Regions from separate parts of the Cupriavidus sp. GA3-3 genome, predicted to be linked through region 3. Evidence: predicted binding sites of a transcription regulator. Region 3 holds the regulator's gene; each other region holds the start of a gene.

Evidence for each region. Region 3 encodes FNR, which switches genes on or off when oxygen is low (the NO sensors DNR and NnrR bind a similar motif). Its sites were predicted from a motif close to TTGATNNNNATCAA; they were not measured.
Region 1: the regulator FNR is predicted to act here: its motif matches at 2,075-2,088, upstream of C265_RS21165 (MBL fold metallo-hydrolase RNA specificity domain-containing protein).
Region 2: the regulator FNR is predicted to act here: its motif matches at 1,970-1,983, upstream of hemN (oxygen-independent coproporphyrinogen III oxidase).
Region 4: the regulator FNR is predicted to act here: its motif matches at 1,880-1,893, upstream of C265_RS15105 (fatty acid desaturase).

The regions. Positions count from the first base shown of each region.
Region 1 is NZ_KB944488.1:25,390-29,192, reverse strand. It holds gene C265_RS21170 (universal stress protein) at 1-562, opposite strand, end outside; gene C265_RS21165 (MBL fold metallo-hydrolase RNA specificity domain-containing protein) at 622-1,980, opposite strand; gene C265_RS21160 (HAD-IC family P-type ATPase) at 2,205-3,803, shown strand, end outside.
Region 2 is NZ_KB944486.1:51,870-55,672, forward strand. It holds gene C265_RS20870 (cytochrome c5 family protein) at 1-351, shown strand, start outside; gene hemN (oxygen-independent coproporphyrinogen III oxidase) at 425-1,909, opposite strand; gene C265_RS20880 (ABC transporter substrate-binding protein) at 2,086-3,216, shown strand; partial or broken gene C265_RS20885 (ATP-binding protein) at 3,202-3,396, opposite strand; gene C265_RS20890 (UvrD-helicase domain-containing protein) at 3,453-3,803, opposite strand, start outside.
Region 3 is NZ_KB944471.1:213,878-217,680, reverse strand. It holds gene ccoG (cytochrome c oxidase accessory protein CcoG) at 1-414, shown strand, start outside; gene C265_RS11010 (membrane protein) at 444-653, shown strand; gene C265_RS11005 (hypothetical protein) at 650-895, shown strand; gene fnr (fumarate/nitrate reduction transcriptional regulator Fnr) at 959-1,684, opposite strand; gene C265_RS10995 (sulfite exporter TauE/SafE family protein) at 1,763-2,521, shown strand; gene scpB (SMC-Scp complex subunit ScpB) at 3,090-3,803, shown strand, end outside.
Region 4 is NZ_KB944478.1:277,401-281,203, forward strand. It holds gene C265_RS15095 (adenosine deaminase) at 1-407, shown strand, start outside; gene guaD (guanine deaminase) at 484-1,806, shown strand; gene C265_RS15105 (fatty acid desaturase) at 1,992-3,167, shown strand; yybP-ykoY riboswitch at 3,217-3,421, shown strand; gene C265_RS15110 (TMEM165/GDT1 family protein) at 3,487-3,803, shown strand, end outside.

The DNA of each region.
Region 1 (3,803 bases), on a different contig from region 3:
CCAGGGCGGTAACAGCACTGGCATGCGCGAGCCACGGCAATGCGTCCGCTACTGCCCGCGCGGCCTCTCGACCGCCGTTCCATGCGATCGCGACATGACCACCAAAGCGCGGGCCGGCCGCGCCCGGCACCAGCAGGATGGGCCGTCCGGCATTGAGCATCGCATACTCCGCAACCCCGGCCAGCAGCGCCGGCACATCGGCATCCGCCGACGGCGGTGCGGGAAGGATGAGATCGGCGAAACGCCCCTCGTCGGCAAGCGCCCAACCGGATTCAGCGTCGATAATGATGTGCCGGGTGGGGATGTCCGGCGACACTTGCCTGGTCAGCGTGTCGAGGGTCTCCTTGTGACCGGCAACCAGCTTGTGCAACTGGCTGGCGGCAAGGGCCGCGTATTGTCCGGCTTCTTCGCCCGCCCCGCGAAACGGCTCCAGGTTTGTTCCAGTCGCAGTCAGCCCGACCACGCTGCCGCCGAATTTCGCGGCAACCCGTGCGGCCGTTTCAATGCGTGCCGACCGGGCAGAATCTTCGCTGAGGTCGACGAGGATGGTTCTGAAGTCCATGACGTGATTCCGGTTTGGCAGACGTAACGAAAGGCGCACATATCAGGCGCCGGCCTGGATCAGTCGAGCGGATAGGAGCGCCGATATTCCGGCATGGTGACCGCCCAGCGCAGGTCGCGCTCGATGTGCTGGCGCAGCGCATCGCTTGCCTGTGGCTCGCCGTGCACGACAAACGTACGCCGCGGCGCCTGGTGAAAGCCGCCGAGCCAGGTCATGAGTTCCGCGGCATCGGCATGTGCGGACAGGTTCTCCACCTGCTCCACCGACGCATGCACGGCGATGTCCTTGCCATGGACGCGGATGTCGCGCCGGCCTGCGGCCAGCGCTGCGCCGCGCGTACCCGCCGCCTGGAAGCCGGAAAGCAGAACGGTGTTGCGAGGGTCCGGGCCGTAGGCGGCAATATGGTGGACCACACGACCACCGGTAGCCATGCCGCTGCCAGCCAGGATGATCTTGGGACTTCGGTCATGGTTCAGCCAGATCGACTGCTCCATGCTCTGCACCGGGGTGGCGAGATTGCAGGCTGCGGCGCACTCTTCGCGGCTGATGCGCAGCTCTTCCGGATGCAGCGAGAAAATCATGGTCGCGTCGATGGCCATCGGGCTGTTGAGGTACACCGGCACGTCGGGGATTCGCTTGAGTTCGCGCAGGCGGTGCAGGCAGTACAGCAGGCTCTGCGTGCGCCCTACCGCAAAAGCGGGGATGATCAAGCTGCCGCCGCGGCCAATCGTCCGGCTGACGATCTCGCCGAGCACATCGAGCGGGTCGTCGTCCGGATGCCGCCGGTCGCCGTAGGTTGACTCCACCAGCAGGTAATCCGCCTGACGCACCATCTCCGGCGCGCGCATGACGATGTCCTGCTGCCGCCCGAGGTCGCCTGAGAAGACGATGCGCTTGCCGTCGACGAACAACGTGACGATAGCCGCGCCGATGATATGTCCGGCCCGGGCAAACTCGGCCTCTACGCCGGGCACTACCTGGAAGCGCTTGCCGAACTGCATCGGCTGGAGCCGCCGCATTGCTCGTGCAGCGTCGGCTGCTGTGTAAAGAGGCAATGCGGGCCGATGACGCGAGAAGCCCTTGCGGTTCGCATAATCGGCGTCTTCTTCCGCCAGGTGGGCGCTGTCTGGCAACAGGATTCCGCACAGCTGCGCGGTGCCCATGGTGCAGTGCACGCTGCCGCGGAAGCCGTTGCGCACCAGCAGGGGCAAATACCCGCTGTGGTCGATGTGGGCATGGGTCAGCACCACGGCGTCGAGCTTGGCCGGATCGAGCGGCAGTGGATCCCAGTTGCGCAGGCGCAGGGTCTTGTATCCCTGGAACAAGCCACAGTCGACCATGACCTGGTGACGGCCGGTATCGAGCAGGTACTTGGAGCCGGTGACCGTATCGGTCGCGCCGAGGAATTGCAGTTGCATGCTGGTGTCCTTTGACGCTTGCGCAAGGCCGTTGGCCCCGCCACGGGTGCCGCTGGCCGATACAGCCAGTCTAGGAGGGGGAACCGGGTGGTGGTTGATCCGGATCAATCATGCGGAAACGCGAGTACCTACGCTTGAACAGTGTCCGGACCCGCCCGCCGCACGTGGCGTACGCCCAGGGTGTGCACGCGTGGCTCCGCGCCGGGCATACCTTGGGAAACCTCATGCAAAATCGCTCCAGCGCGTTGCAAACGGATCGCCCCCGATCTCACGAAGAACATTCCGGCACCCGGGATCGCGTCGATCCGGGACATGTCCCACCCGGCCTGACCACCGCGCAGGCTAATGCGCGGCTGGCCGAGGTGGGCCGCAATGTGCTGCCTCAGGCGGCCCCTAGGTCGGTGGCCGCGGTGTTTCTGCGCCAGTTCCTCAGTCCGCTTATTTACATTCTCCTGGCCGCGGCAGCGGTGTCGCTCGCGTTGGGTGACCTGAAGGATGCACTGTTCATCGGGGCAGTACTGCTGATTAACGGCGTCATCGGCACCGCACAGGAGCATACGGCCGACAAGGCGGCCGTGGCGCTGCGCAGGATGGAGCAGCCCCGTGCCACGGTGATCCGGGACGGCATCCAGCAGGAGATCGATGCAAGTACGCTGGTACCGGGCGACCTGGTGGTGCTGGAAGCCGGCAACCGAGTGCCGGCCGACCTGGAACTGACCTCCGCCATTGACCTGCAGTGCGATGAATCCCTGCTGACTGGCGAATCGCTGCCGGTGCGCAAGCTCTCAGCATGTGATGCCAGCAACGCCCCAGCGAGCGCCCGCCAGTGCCTGACCTTCGCCGGCACGGTGGTGCTCCGCGGCAGGGGCCACGGCATCGTCGTGGCAACTGGCGCTGCCACGCAAATTGGCCGGATTGCGCGGGAACTGGGCCGCGAATCCATCTCGCAGCCACCTTTGATTCTCAGGCTCCAGCGTTTTTCCCGACTGATCGCGGTGGCGGTAGGCGTGGCTGTGGCGTTGCTGGTGTTGGTGGGTATGCTGCGCGGCATGGCATTGCGCGAACTGTTCATGATGTCGGTCGGACTGGCGGTAAGCGCGATCCCCGAAGGACTGCCCGTCGCCATTTCGGTGGCGCTGGCGATCAGCATGCGGCGGATGGCGAAGGCCCATGTGATCGTGCGCAAAATGCCCGCCGTGGAGTCGCTTGGATCCTGCACGATGATCGCCACCGACAAGACCGGCACCCTGACCATGAACGAGCTTGTCGTCACCGATATCCGGCTTCCCGACGGCACGGCGTTTTGCTGCGACGTCGGACACGATCTGGACAACTGCACGATCCGCGCCGCCGGCACCACCGACCATGACGCGAGAACGCGGGTAGCGGCCCTGCTAAGGGCCGCGGCGCTGCCAAACGAGGCCCAACTATCCAGGGAGCGTGATGGCTGGACTGGCACCGGGGACAGCGTGGACGTGGCGCTGCTGGCCGCAGCGCACAAGGGGGGCACCGTAGCCAATGAGATCCGACAGCGGTACCCCTTGGTGGCCCGTATCCCGTATGAGCCAGACCTGCGGTACGCGGCCTCGTTCCACCGGCACGAAGAGACGATCCGCGTGTTCGTCAAGGGAGCGCCCGAGACTCTGATTGCCATGTGCGACCAGGCGGACGTTCGCGGCCATGCCGTGCCGATCCGGCGCGAAGGACTGCTTCGGGAAAAGGCAGCGCTGGCCGCGCAAGGACTACGCGTGCTGGCGTTCGCAGAAGGCACGATTGATGCGGAGCCGGACGGGTCCTACGGACACGGGCACCTGGTCAACCTG
Region 2 (3,803 bases), on a different contig from region 3:
GCCCCTGAAGCCGCCGCTCCGGCCGCCGGTGCCGCGCCTGCACCGGCAGCTCCCTCGGCAGCGGCCCCGGCAGCTGCTGCCGCCGCACCCGCTGCTGCGCCGGCCGCCTCGGCCGACGTGGGCAAGAAGGTCTACGAGCAGGTCTGCGCCGCCTGCCACGCCGCCGGCGTGGCCGGTGCGCCCAAGTTCGGCGACAAGGCCGCCTGGGCGCCGCGCCTGAAGGAAGGCATGGACGCGGTCCACAACTTTGCGCTCAAGGGCAAGGGCGTGATGCCGCCCAAGGGTGGCTACGCCGGCCCGGACGCCGACGTGATCGCCGCCTCGGACTACATGGCCAACGCCGCCAAGTAAGTCCGCCTGCTGCAAACAAAAAGCCCGCGCACATTGCGCGGGCTTTTTTTCGTCCGTACCGCTTGCGCGGCCGCTACACCACGCGCGAGTACCGCGCCCGCGGCACGAAGCGCACCGGCTGCGCGCCATCGTTGGCGGCAACGGCCTGGGCACCCGTGGACGCTGGCCGCGCGGCGTCTTCGCGCAGGTAGCGGTCGAACACCATCGCCACGCGCCGCACCAGCAGCCGGCCCAGCGGCGTCACGGTGATGCGGTCCGGCGCGCATTGCACCAGTCCGTCCGCGCCCAGCGCGGCGAGGTCGGCCAGTTCCGGCGCAAAGGCCGTGCCGAAGCGGATGCCGTGGCGCGCTTCCAGCGCCGGGATATCGAGCACTCCATTGCACATCAGGGCGCCGATGATCTCGCGCCGCAGGTGGTCGTCGGCGCTCATCGCCACGCCGCGCGCCAGCGGCAGGCGGCCGTGGTCGAGCGCGCCGTAGTACTCGTCCAGCGTGCGCGCATTCTGCACGTAGCGCCCCGCGATCGCGCCGATCGCGGAAATGCCGAGCCCGACCTGGTCGTAGCCGGCATGCGTTGAGTAACCCTGGAAGTTGCGCTGCAGCCGCCCTTCGCGCTGGGCCACGGCGAGGTCGTCGTCGGGCAGCGCGAAATGGTCCATACCTATGTAGACGTAGCCCTCGGCGCTCAGCCGCTCGATGGTGGAGACCAGGATGTCGAGCTTCTCGCCGGCGGGCGGCAAGGCGTTTTCATCGATGCGGCGTTGCGGCTTGAACACATGCGGCAGGTGCGCGTAGCTATAGACCGAGAGCCGGTCGGGGCGCAGCGCCAGCACCTGATCGATGGTGCGGCCAAAGCGCGCCGCGGTCTGGTGCGGCAGGCCGTAGATCAGGTCCAGGCTGACCGAGCGGAAACCCAGCGTGCGTGCGGCATCCACCACGGCGCGGGTCTCTTCGAAGGGCTGGATGCGATGGATGGCCTGCTGGACCTTGGGATCGAAATCCTGCACGCCCAGGCTGACGCGGTTGAAGCCCAGTTCGGCCAGCAGCGCCATGCGGGCGTGGTCGACGCGGCGCGGATCGATCTCGATCGAATGCTCGCCCTCGGCCGCCAGCTCGAAATGCTCATGCAGCAGCGCCATCACGCGGCGCATCTCGCCGGGGTCGAGGAAGGTCGGCGTGCCCCCGCCCCAGTGCGACTGCAGCACCTGGCGGCGCGGCCCGAGCCGGTCTGCCACCAGCGCCATTTCGCGGCCCAGGTAGTTGACGTAGCGGGCGCTGCGGCCATGGTCGCGCGTGATGATCTTGTTGCAGCCGCAGTAGTAGCAGATGTTCTCGCAGAACGGGATATGCAGGTACAGCGACAGCGGCGCCGGCGCGTCGGCGCGGCAGGCGGCCAGTGCGTCGTGGTACAGCGACAGGTCGGGGCCGTTGTGGAAGCGGTCGGCCGTCGGGTACGAGGTATAGCGCGGGCCGTTGCCGTCGATGCGGCCGGCCAGCGCACGGAAGTCGGACAGCGCGCGGCGGTCGGGCGCAGGGGAAGTTATGGCAGACGGGATCATGGGGGCGCGGGGGTATGAGTGTATGACGGCCCATCGTAGGGCCGCACCGCCGCCGACGCGTTGACCGCCGTCAAGCGCGGGCATTGGACCCTGCGGGCGGCAGGCGTCACATTGGTGTCATGTGCGGCGGATACGCTGCGCGCCACCGCCGGCCCGCGCGTCACCTGCCCCCTGCAATGCCAACTCCCGACCAGACTCCGATGTTTCCGCCGTACCTACCGCTGCGCAGGCACCTGGCAGCACCGGCCCGGCACCGGCGCCGCCTGCTTGCCGCCGCCGGCGCGGCCCTGGCCCTGCCCGCCTGGCCAGCACTGTCGCAGGCGCGCCGCACGATCGTGGTCGGCCACCTGCTCGACCGCGGCGGCGCACAAGCCGACCTTGCGCGCGACTACCTGGCCGGGGCCAAGGTCATGTTCGACGCCGTCAACGCCGGCAACGGCCCGGTGCGCATCGCGCACGTGGTCCGCGACGCCGATCCCGACCCGCGCCGCGCGCTGGCGCAGGCGGTGTCGCTGGCCGATACCGACCGCGCCGAGCTGCTGTTCGGCCCGGGCGACCGGCTGTTGCCGGCGCTGGCGGCATCGGCCGAGCTGGGCCGGCGCGGCGTGCAGATCGTGGCGCCGCTGTCGGGCCTTGCGCTGACGGCCGACAACGTCTGGTTCACCCGTGCCGACTACCAGGCCGAACTGGACGCGGCGGTACGCCAGCTGCGCAGCTACGGCATGACCAGCATCGCGCTGGCCCTGGCGCCGGACTTCGCCGCCCCGTCGCTGGCCCGGCTGGAGGCGCAGACCGGGACGCGCGCGGTGCCGCTCGACGCCAATCCCGAGGCCGCCGCCCGGCGCATCGCCGCCACCCGCCCGGGCGCGGTGATCGTGGCGGGCGATACCCTCGCCTACGCCGGACTGGGCCGCGCGCTGGCGGTGCAGGGCTGGTACGGTTTCCTGGTCGGGCTGTCGTCGGTCAGCGCCACCGCCGCGCGCGAAATCCTGGGCGCTGGCTACAACGGCGGCATGGTGCTGACCCAGGTCGCGCCCGGGCCGCAACAGGCCACGCTGCGGGTGGTGAAGGAACACGTGGCGCGCATGAAGCAATACCTGGATGAGCCGCCGTCGCCGGCCACGCTGGCCGGCTATATCGGCGCGGCATGGCTGGCGCGCGCGCTGGCCGGCCTGCGCGGCAGCGGCGCGGCCGAGATGCGGCGGGCACTGCAGGGGCGCGTGGACGTGGGCGATTTCCCGCTCGACTTCACGCACGGGCAGCGCGGCTCGCAGTACGTCACGCTGGCGGCGTCAGCCGCGCGGTAGGGACAGGCGCGCGGGCAGGCCGCCTTCGGGGCGGTTGCTCAGGGTCAGCTCGCCGCCATGGCGCGCGGCAATGTCGGCCGCGATCGACAACCCCATGCCGACCCCGCCGGTGGCGCGGCTGCGCGAGGATTCGACGCAGTAGAACGGCTCGAGCAGCACAGCCGCCATACCAGGTATGCCTGCACCCGGCGTCTTGTCAGCTGGTATGCCTTTGTATCGGGACTGTAGCGCCCCGTTCAGCCCGGGGCCGTCTTGCCGCCGGTTCCCAGCAGTGCCTTGAGCGCGCCGAGCCGGTCCTTGGGGCTCATCGCCGGGGTTTCATCCACCGGCGCAGGCGCCTCCTCCAGCTTCATCTCGCCGATAAAGCGCGAAGGCTGGCACGAGTAGGTTTCGCGCGCACGCTTGCGCTTCTTGCACCAGCTGACATGCAGGCTGCGCTGGGCGCGGGTGATGCCGACATACATCAGCCGCCGCTCTTCCTCGATCTTCTCGTCGCTCATGTCCTCGTCTTCGCGGCAGTGCGGCAGGATGCCCTCCTCCACACCGACCAGGAACACGTGCGGATACTCCAGCCCCTTGGACGCATG
Region 3 (3,803 bases):
TATTCCGTGATCTGGGTGGCGTTGCTGGCCGGGTTCATGGCTTCGATCGCGCTGCGCACGCCGCTGAAGGTCGACATCATCCGCGACCGTGGTGCGCTCGGCCGTGAAGTGGAAGGCCGCTGGATCGAGAATGTCTATCGCCTGCAGCTGATCAACACCACCGAAGCGCCGATGCAGATCAGCGTGCGCGCCGACAGCGACGAACTGAAGAACCTGACCGTGGAATACGACAAGCAGGCCGAATCGCTGGCGCCGACGTCCAACCGGTTGCTGCCGATCCGGATCCGCGTGCCGATCGAGGCCGCGGCGCAGGGCACGCACAAGATCAACGTGACGGTGACGAGCGAAGGCACGGAGCGGGGGCATGCCGAAATCCGGCAATCCACCAGTTTCATCGTGCCGCGCGATTTGTGAAGCTAGGTCGTCAAGATGAAGGGGGCAAGATGAGTCAGCAAGGCAATCCGTGGTGGAAGGAGCCGTGGCCGTGGCTGTTGATGAGCGGCCCGCTGGTGGCGATGGTGGCGTGTGGCGTGACGATCTGGCTGGCATCCACGCATCCGGACATGCCGGTGCAGGGTGCAACGCGCCATGGCCTGGTGGTCGAGAAGGCCGACGCCGCGCCGCCCAAGGCTGCCGCTGTGAGGCAGCCATGAGGTTGCGCTGGCTGATGTGGGTACTCTGGCCGGCGTTCCTGATGGCCGGGTTCGCGACCGCGACGGTGTTTTCGGTGGTGGATCCCGGTGACCTGAACTTCTTCGGCCAGCCGATCGAAGCGTCCCGCGAATCGGTCTACACCGTTGGTTTCCTGATGGCCTGGGTGTTCTGCGCGTTGTCCAGCGGACTGACGCTCTACACCATGCCGACGCGGCTCAGCGATACCGACGAACTGGAATAAGCGGATCGGTGTGAGGTCTGCGCTGCCATGTCCGCATGCGGTACCTGGCAGCGCCTTGGCCGCTTAGCAGGAGCGGCTGTAGAGCTGCTTGATGCCGTCGATGTCCACGAGCTTGACGTGGCGCTGGCGAATCTGGATCAGGCCGGCTTCGGCAAAGCGGGAGAACAGGCGGCTGACGGTTTCGAGCTTCAGGCCCAGGTAGCTGCCGATCTCTTCGCGGCTCATGCGCATCACGAACTCGGACGCCGAATAGCCGCGTGCCGACAGGCGCTCAGAGAGGTTGATCAGGAAGGCGGCAAGCCGTTCCTCGGCGCGCATCGAGCCCAGCGTGACCAGCATCAGTTGGTCATGCGTGATTTCCTTGCCCATCAGGCGCAGGAACTGCTGCTGCAGCGACGGCAGGTCTGCCGACAGGGACTGCAACTCGCTCATGCGGACCACGCAGACTTCGGTGTCCTCCAGCGCGGCGGCATCGGAGGCATGCTGCATCTCGCCCAGCCCGTCGAGACCGACAATTTCGCCGGGCAGGTGGAAGCCGGTAATCTGCGAGCGGCCGTCTTCAGTGGTGACGTGGGTCTTGAGCGTGCCAAAGCGCACGGCATAGACCGCGGTGAGCGGATCGCCCATGCGATACAGGGTTTCACCCTTGTGCACACGGATGCGTTCCTGAACCAGCGTGTCCATCTTGGCGAGGTCTTGCTGCGACATGCCGACCGGAAGGCACAGCTGCCCCATCGCACAGGTGGAGCAGCGTGGTGACATCTCGGTAATGGGAATGGAGGTGAGCAATTGGAACCTGCTAGAAATGGCAGCGAGGGCGCGATAACGGCATTTTACCGTGCGATGTGATGTGGTAGGGAGTGAGAATTGACACTTGGCGTACTGATCAGCGTTTTTCTGCTGGCTTTGCTGGGCGGGGTCCACTGCGCCGCCATGTGCGGCGGCGTGGCGCTGGCCGTGGAGCAGCGTCACGGCGCGGCGGCGACGATCAGTCTGGTGCCCAGCCGTGCCGCCTGGCTCGGCGAGTTGCTGATAATGCACCTGGGCCGGATCTCGACCTATATGCTGCTTGGGGCCGCGCTAGGCGCGGTCGGTGCTTCGGCGTGGAAACAGGACTATCTGCCGGTGCAGCGCTGGCTGTTCGGCGCGGGCAGCGTCATGCTGCTGGGGTCGGGCTGGCGGTTGCTGCGCGGCAACACGTTTACCGTCGACTGGCTGGAGCGGCTGGCGTCGCGTGCCAGCGCAGCGGTGGCGCGCCGGCTGGGTGGCGTGGCACGCGGCATGCCGTCCTTTGTGCGCGCACGCGGCTGCCTGGCGCGGCGATACGGCGTGGGCCTGGCGTGGGGGCTGGTGCCGTGCGGCATGGTCTATGGGGCGCTCACGCTCGCGCTGCTGGCGGGCAATGCGGCGTCCGGCGCACTCGTGATGGGCGTGTTCGGGCTCGGCACACTGCCTAACCTGCTGGTGCTCTCCGGCCTGTCAGGCTATTTGCGTACGCTGTCGCGACGTCCCGGCGTGCGACTGGGGGCCGGCCTGGCGGTAATGGCGTTCGGCGGCCTTGGCATTGCGCGAGCGGTGCTGTTGCCACATTCGCTGGCCGAGCATGGATTCTGCCTGGTGTTCTGAGGCGCCGGCGCTGCGCCGGCAACGGATGATGGTTGCAGGCGGGGGCGGGAATGCCATACAATCGCCAACATTGCGGTATCGCGCGGTGTCTTGTGAGCCGCGGTAAGCAGCGGGCGAGCAGCGCCAGGCGGCCTTCATACCAGAAGGTGAGTTCAGGGCAGGGGAAGCGGAAGGTTTTCGATGCCCGTCCCGTCCCCACAGTCCATCCGGTTCAAAAGATCTGGTTCAAAAGTCCGGCTGGCACTGCGGTGTTGGCGATGCCGGCCTTGCTCCCGATACCCGTTTTTCTTGCGTCCGAGGCCTTCAGTTCGCTGACAGCGACGTCCGGTATGTGCGGACGCGCTACGCAAGAGGTTCGCTGGCTGGCCCATAACCGCATGCGAACGATCTCCTGCCGGAACGCCCGGCAACTCGATGCAAAGATAGGGAAGTGCACGGCTTGGATGCAGCAGGTATCCGGCTAGCTGCGCAATGAGATGGCGGTGGCTTTCGCACCGCTGTATCCAAAATCTCCGGTGCCCCGGATCCGTCCGGGAGCAGGTGCAAAGACAGGCTGCACACCATCAACATGAATACCCAAGAGGCGAAGATCGTCCTCGAGACGGCGCTGATCTGCGCGCAGGAACCGTTGCGCGTCAATGATCTGCGGCGGCTGTTTGACGACGACGTCGGCGCAGACACCATCCGCGTGCTGCTTGATGAACTGCGCCAGGACTGGCGGCCGCGCGGCGTGGAACTGGTGGCCCTGGCCAGCGGCTGGCGCTTCCAGAGCCGGCCGGAAATGCGTGAATACCTGGATCGGCTGAATCCAGAAAAGCCGCCAAAATATTCGCGCGCGGTGATGGAAACACTGGCGATCATTGCCTACCGGCAGCCGGTGACCCGCGGCGATATCGAGGAAATCCGCGGCGTGACGGTCAGCACGGAAGTCATCAAGAAGCTTGAGGACCGCAGCTGGATCGAGGTGATCGGACACCGCGACGTGCCGGGCAGGCCGGCGCTGTATGCGACCACCAAGGCGTTCCTGGACGATCTTGGCCTGCGTACGCTGGATGAGCTGCCGCCGCTGGAAGATGCCCAGGCGCAGGCGCAGGCAACCCTGCTGGAACAGCAGGCCATCAATTTTGAAGACCTGGCTGCAAACAAGGCGGCCAGCGCCGACGAAGAGGCTTTTGCCAACCCCGCCGCGCACGCGGCGGATGTGGCTGAAGCATCCGTCGCAAACGAAGCCGAGACGACCGGCCCGGTCGACCAGGGCGCCAATGGCTTTGACGCGCAACCG
Region 4 (3,803 bases), on a different contig from region 3:
TCAAGGCGCAGCGTATCGACCACGGCGTGCGCGCCATCGACGATCCGGCGCTGGTGGAACGCCTGGCGCGCGAGCGCGTGGCGCTGACCGTGTGCCCGCTGTCGAACGTCAAGCTCAAGGTCTACCCGGACCTGCGCGACCACCCGCTCAAGCGCATGCTCGATGCCGGCGTGGTGATCACGCTGCATTCGGACGATCCTGCCTACTTCGGCGGCTATATGAACGCCAACTGGGAAGCCACCTTCGAGGCGCTGCCGCTGGACGCGGCCGATGCCCACAAGCTTGCCCGCAACAGCTTTGAAGCGGCCTTCCTGCCTGCCATGCAGAAGGCCGAATTCCTGGCGGAAGTCGACCACTTCTGGTCGAGCCCGCCCAAGTCCCCGCCCGCAACGGCCCCAGCGGCCTGAGCGCGGCGCATGCCAATAGCCCGGCCCGCTGCTTGAACCATGCCGTTCCGCGCGGGCCGGCCACAAGAGACACACCATGACGACCAACCCCAAGACTGACTCCCTCACCCGTGCCATTCGCGGCCGCGTGCTGCATTTCCTGCGCGATCCGCAATTCCATGAGGATGCATATCAGTATTGGGACGACGGGGTGCTGATCGTCACCAACGGGCACATCGCCGCTGCCGGCGACTATACGCAGCTGGCTGCGCGCATTCCGGCCGACGCCGAGATCGTCGACCACCGCGGCAAGCTGATCGTGCCCGGCTTTATCGACACCCACGTGCACTACCCGCAGACCGACATGATCGCGTCGCCGTCGCCGGGCCTGCTGCACTGGCTCGAGACCTACACCTTCCCCGAAGAGCGCCGCTTTGCCGATCCCGACTACGCGCGCGGCGTGGCCGGCTTCTTCACCGAGGAACTGCTGCGCAACGGCACCACCAGCGCGGTGGTCTGGAGCACGGTGCACAAGGCCTCGGCCGAGGCCCTCTTTGCCGAAAGCGAGGCGCGCAACCTGCGCATGGTCACGGGCAAGGTGATGATGGACCGCAACTGCCCGGAATTCCTGCGCGATACGGCCGAGACCGGTGCCCGGGACTCCGCCGACCTGCTCTCGCGCTGGCATAACAAGGGACGCCTGGCCTACGCCATCACACCGCGCTTTGCCCCGACCTCGACCGAGGCGCAGCTGGCCGCCTGCGGCGAACTGGCGCGCGCCTACCCGGACGCCTTTATCCAGACCCACGTGGCCGAGAACCGCGACGAGGTCAAATGGGTGGCCGAGCTGTTCCCGGACGCGCGCAGCTACCTGGACGTGTACGACCGCTACGGCCTGCTGCGCCCGGGCGCGATGTACGGCCACGCCATCTACCTGGACCAGGACGACCGCCGGCGCCTGGCCGACAGCGGCGCCGCGGTGGCGCATTGCCCCACCTCCAACCTGTTCCTGGGCAGCGGCTTCTATGACTTCCACCAGTCCGACGCCAACCGCCTGAACGTGACGCTGGCCACCGACGTCGGCGGCGGCACCTCGTTCTCGATGTTCCGCACCATGAACGCGGCGCACAAGGTGGCGCGCATGGGCGGCTACTACCTGACCGCGCTGCGCATGTTCTACCTGGCCACCCGTGCCGCGGCCGAGGCGCTGGGCTGGACCGACCGCGTCGGCAGCTTCAGCGTTGGCTGCGAGGCCGATTTCATCGTGCTGGACCCCAAGGCCACGCCGCTGATCGCCCGCCGCAGCAACCGCTCGGAAACGCTGGAAGAAGAGCTGTTCGCCTTTGCCATGCTGGGCGACGACCGCGTCATCGACAGCGTCTATGTGATGGGCGAGGCCGCCCACGTGCCGGCCGCCTGATCCGTCACCTGGCCAGCAGCCGCCCGCCGCCATGCGGCGGGCGCGCTTTTACCGCTTCGCCCCCGCCTCCGGCTTGACGACCGTCAAGGCCGTCTTCGACAAAGCCTTCTAACCTTGCGGTTCCGCCGCGGCCGTTCTGCGCGCCGTGCGCCCTTACCCATCCGACCGCAATCAGAAGGTTCCGCATGACCGCTTTCCAATCCGCCGCTCACGCCCCTGAGCGCGCCAGTGGCCCGCATGACGTGCCCCATGCCGCGCGCAAGGGCGCGCCCAACCACGCCCCGCTGCCGGAGCCGATTGCGCCGGACGCCCCGCTGCCCTCGCGCAAGATCATCCGCGGCTGGCTGATCCCGCTGGGCCAGCGCAGCACGCCGCGCGCACTGCTGCTGTTCGCCTTCGACTACCTGTTGTTCGGCGCCGTGCTGGCCGGCGTGGTGCTGGCGCAGCACTGGGCCGCCAAGCTGGCGCTGGGCGTGCTGGCCGGGCTGATCATCGCGCGCCTGTTTATCATCGGCCACGATGCCTGCCACCAGAGCCTGACCCCGCGCCGCGGCCTGAACAAGTGGCTGGGCCGGCTCACCTTCCTGCCCTCGCTGACGCCGTACAGCCTGTGGGAAGTCGGCCACAACGTGGTGCACCATGGCTATACCAACCTGAAGGGCTTCGACTTCGTCTGGGCGCCCTACTCACTGGAAGAATTCAACGCGCTGCCGCGCTGGCGCCGCGTGATGGAGCGCATCTACCGCACCGGCTTCGGCCCGGGCCTGTACTACCTGGTGGAAATCTGGTGGTGCAAGATGTTCTTCCCCAGCAAGCGCCAGATGGCTACGCGCCGCCCGATCTTCACCGGCGACTGTGTGCTGGTAGCCGCCTTCGGGCTGGCCTGGATCGGCGCGCTGGCGGGCCTGGCGCTGGCCACGGAGCAGTCGGTGTGGTTGCTGACCGGCGCGGGCTTTGTGCTGCCATTCCTGGTCTGGAACGTCACCGTCGGCTTCGTGCTGTATGTGCACCACACCCACACCAGCGTCGCCTGGTATGACACCAAGGCCATGTGGGCCAAGGCACAGCCCTTTGTCTCGACCACCGTGCACCTGCGCTTCCGCCACGGCATCGGCGCGGCGCTGCACCACATCATGGAACACACCGCGCACCACGTCGACATGAGCGTGCCGCTGTACCGCCTCAAGCGCGCCCAGGCACTGCTGGAGCACGCGCTGCCGGGCCGCATCATCATCGAGAACTTCTCCTGGCGCTGGTATTTCGATACCGCGCGCCGCTGCAAGCTCTATGACTTCAAGGCCCTGTGCTGGACCGATTTCCGCGGCCGCCAGACCAGCGACAACGCGCCTGTACCCGGCTGAGGGTGCAGGCCTTGTGGCGGGGGCAGGTGGACGCCTGCCCCCGCCGCCGCTATAATTGCCGCTTCCATTGGGGAGTAGCCGCCCTGCTCTCACCGCGCCGCGCAATGCGGACTCCGGGGGACAGGGGCGTACGTCAACAGACTTGACCGCTTGCGGTTATGGCGTGCGCAGCTCCGGACCCGCCCGGCCGTACTGATACGGACCCGGCAGCGTCCAGCCTGGCGAGACCGATGACCATACCTTTCTGGCCGGGCCGGGGAAGGTGTGCGTCATTGGCATCTCGCGATGCATTGCGGCCCGGTTACCCCACAAGACCAATATGGAAGCCTTCCTCGTCTCCACAGGCATCGTCGCCCTCGCTGAAATGGGCGACAAGACGCAATTGCTGTCGCTGGTGCTGGCCGCGCGCTACCGCAAGCCCGTTCCCATCATCCTTGGCATCCTGATCGCCACGCTGTTCAACCACGGCTTTGCCGGTGCGCTCGGCGGCTGGATCACGCATGTGCTGGGCGAAAGCCTGCTGCGCTGGATCCTGGGCCTGGGCTTTATCGCAATGGCGGCATGGATGCTGATCCCCGACAAGCTCGACGACGCCGAACAAGCCAGGCCGGTCAAGGGCGCCCTTGGCATCCTCGG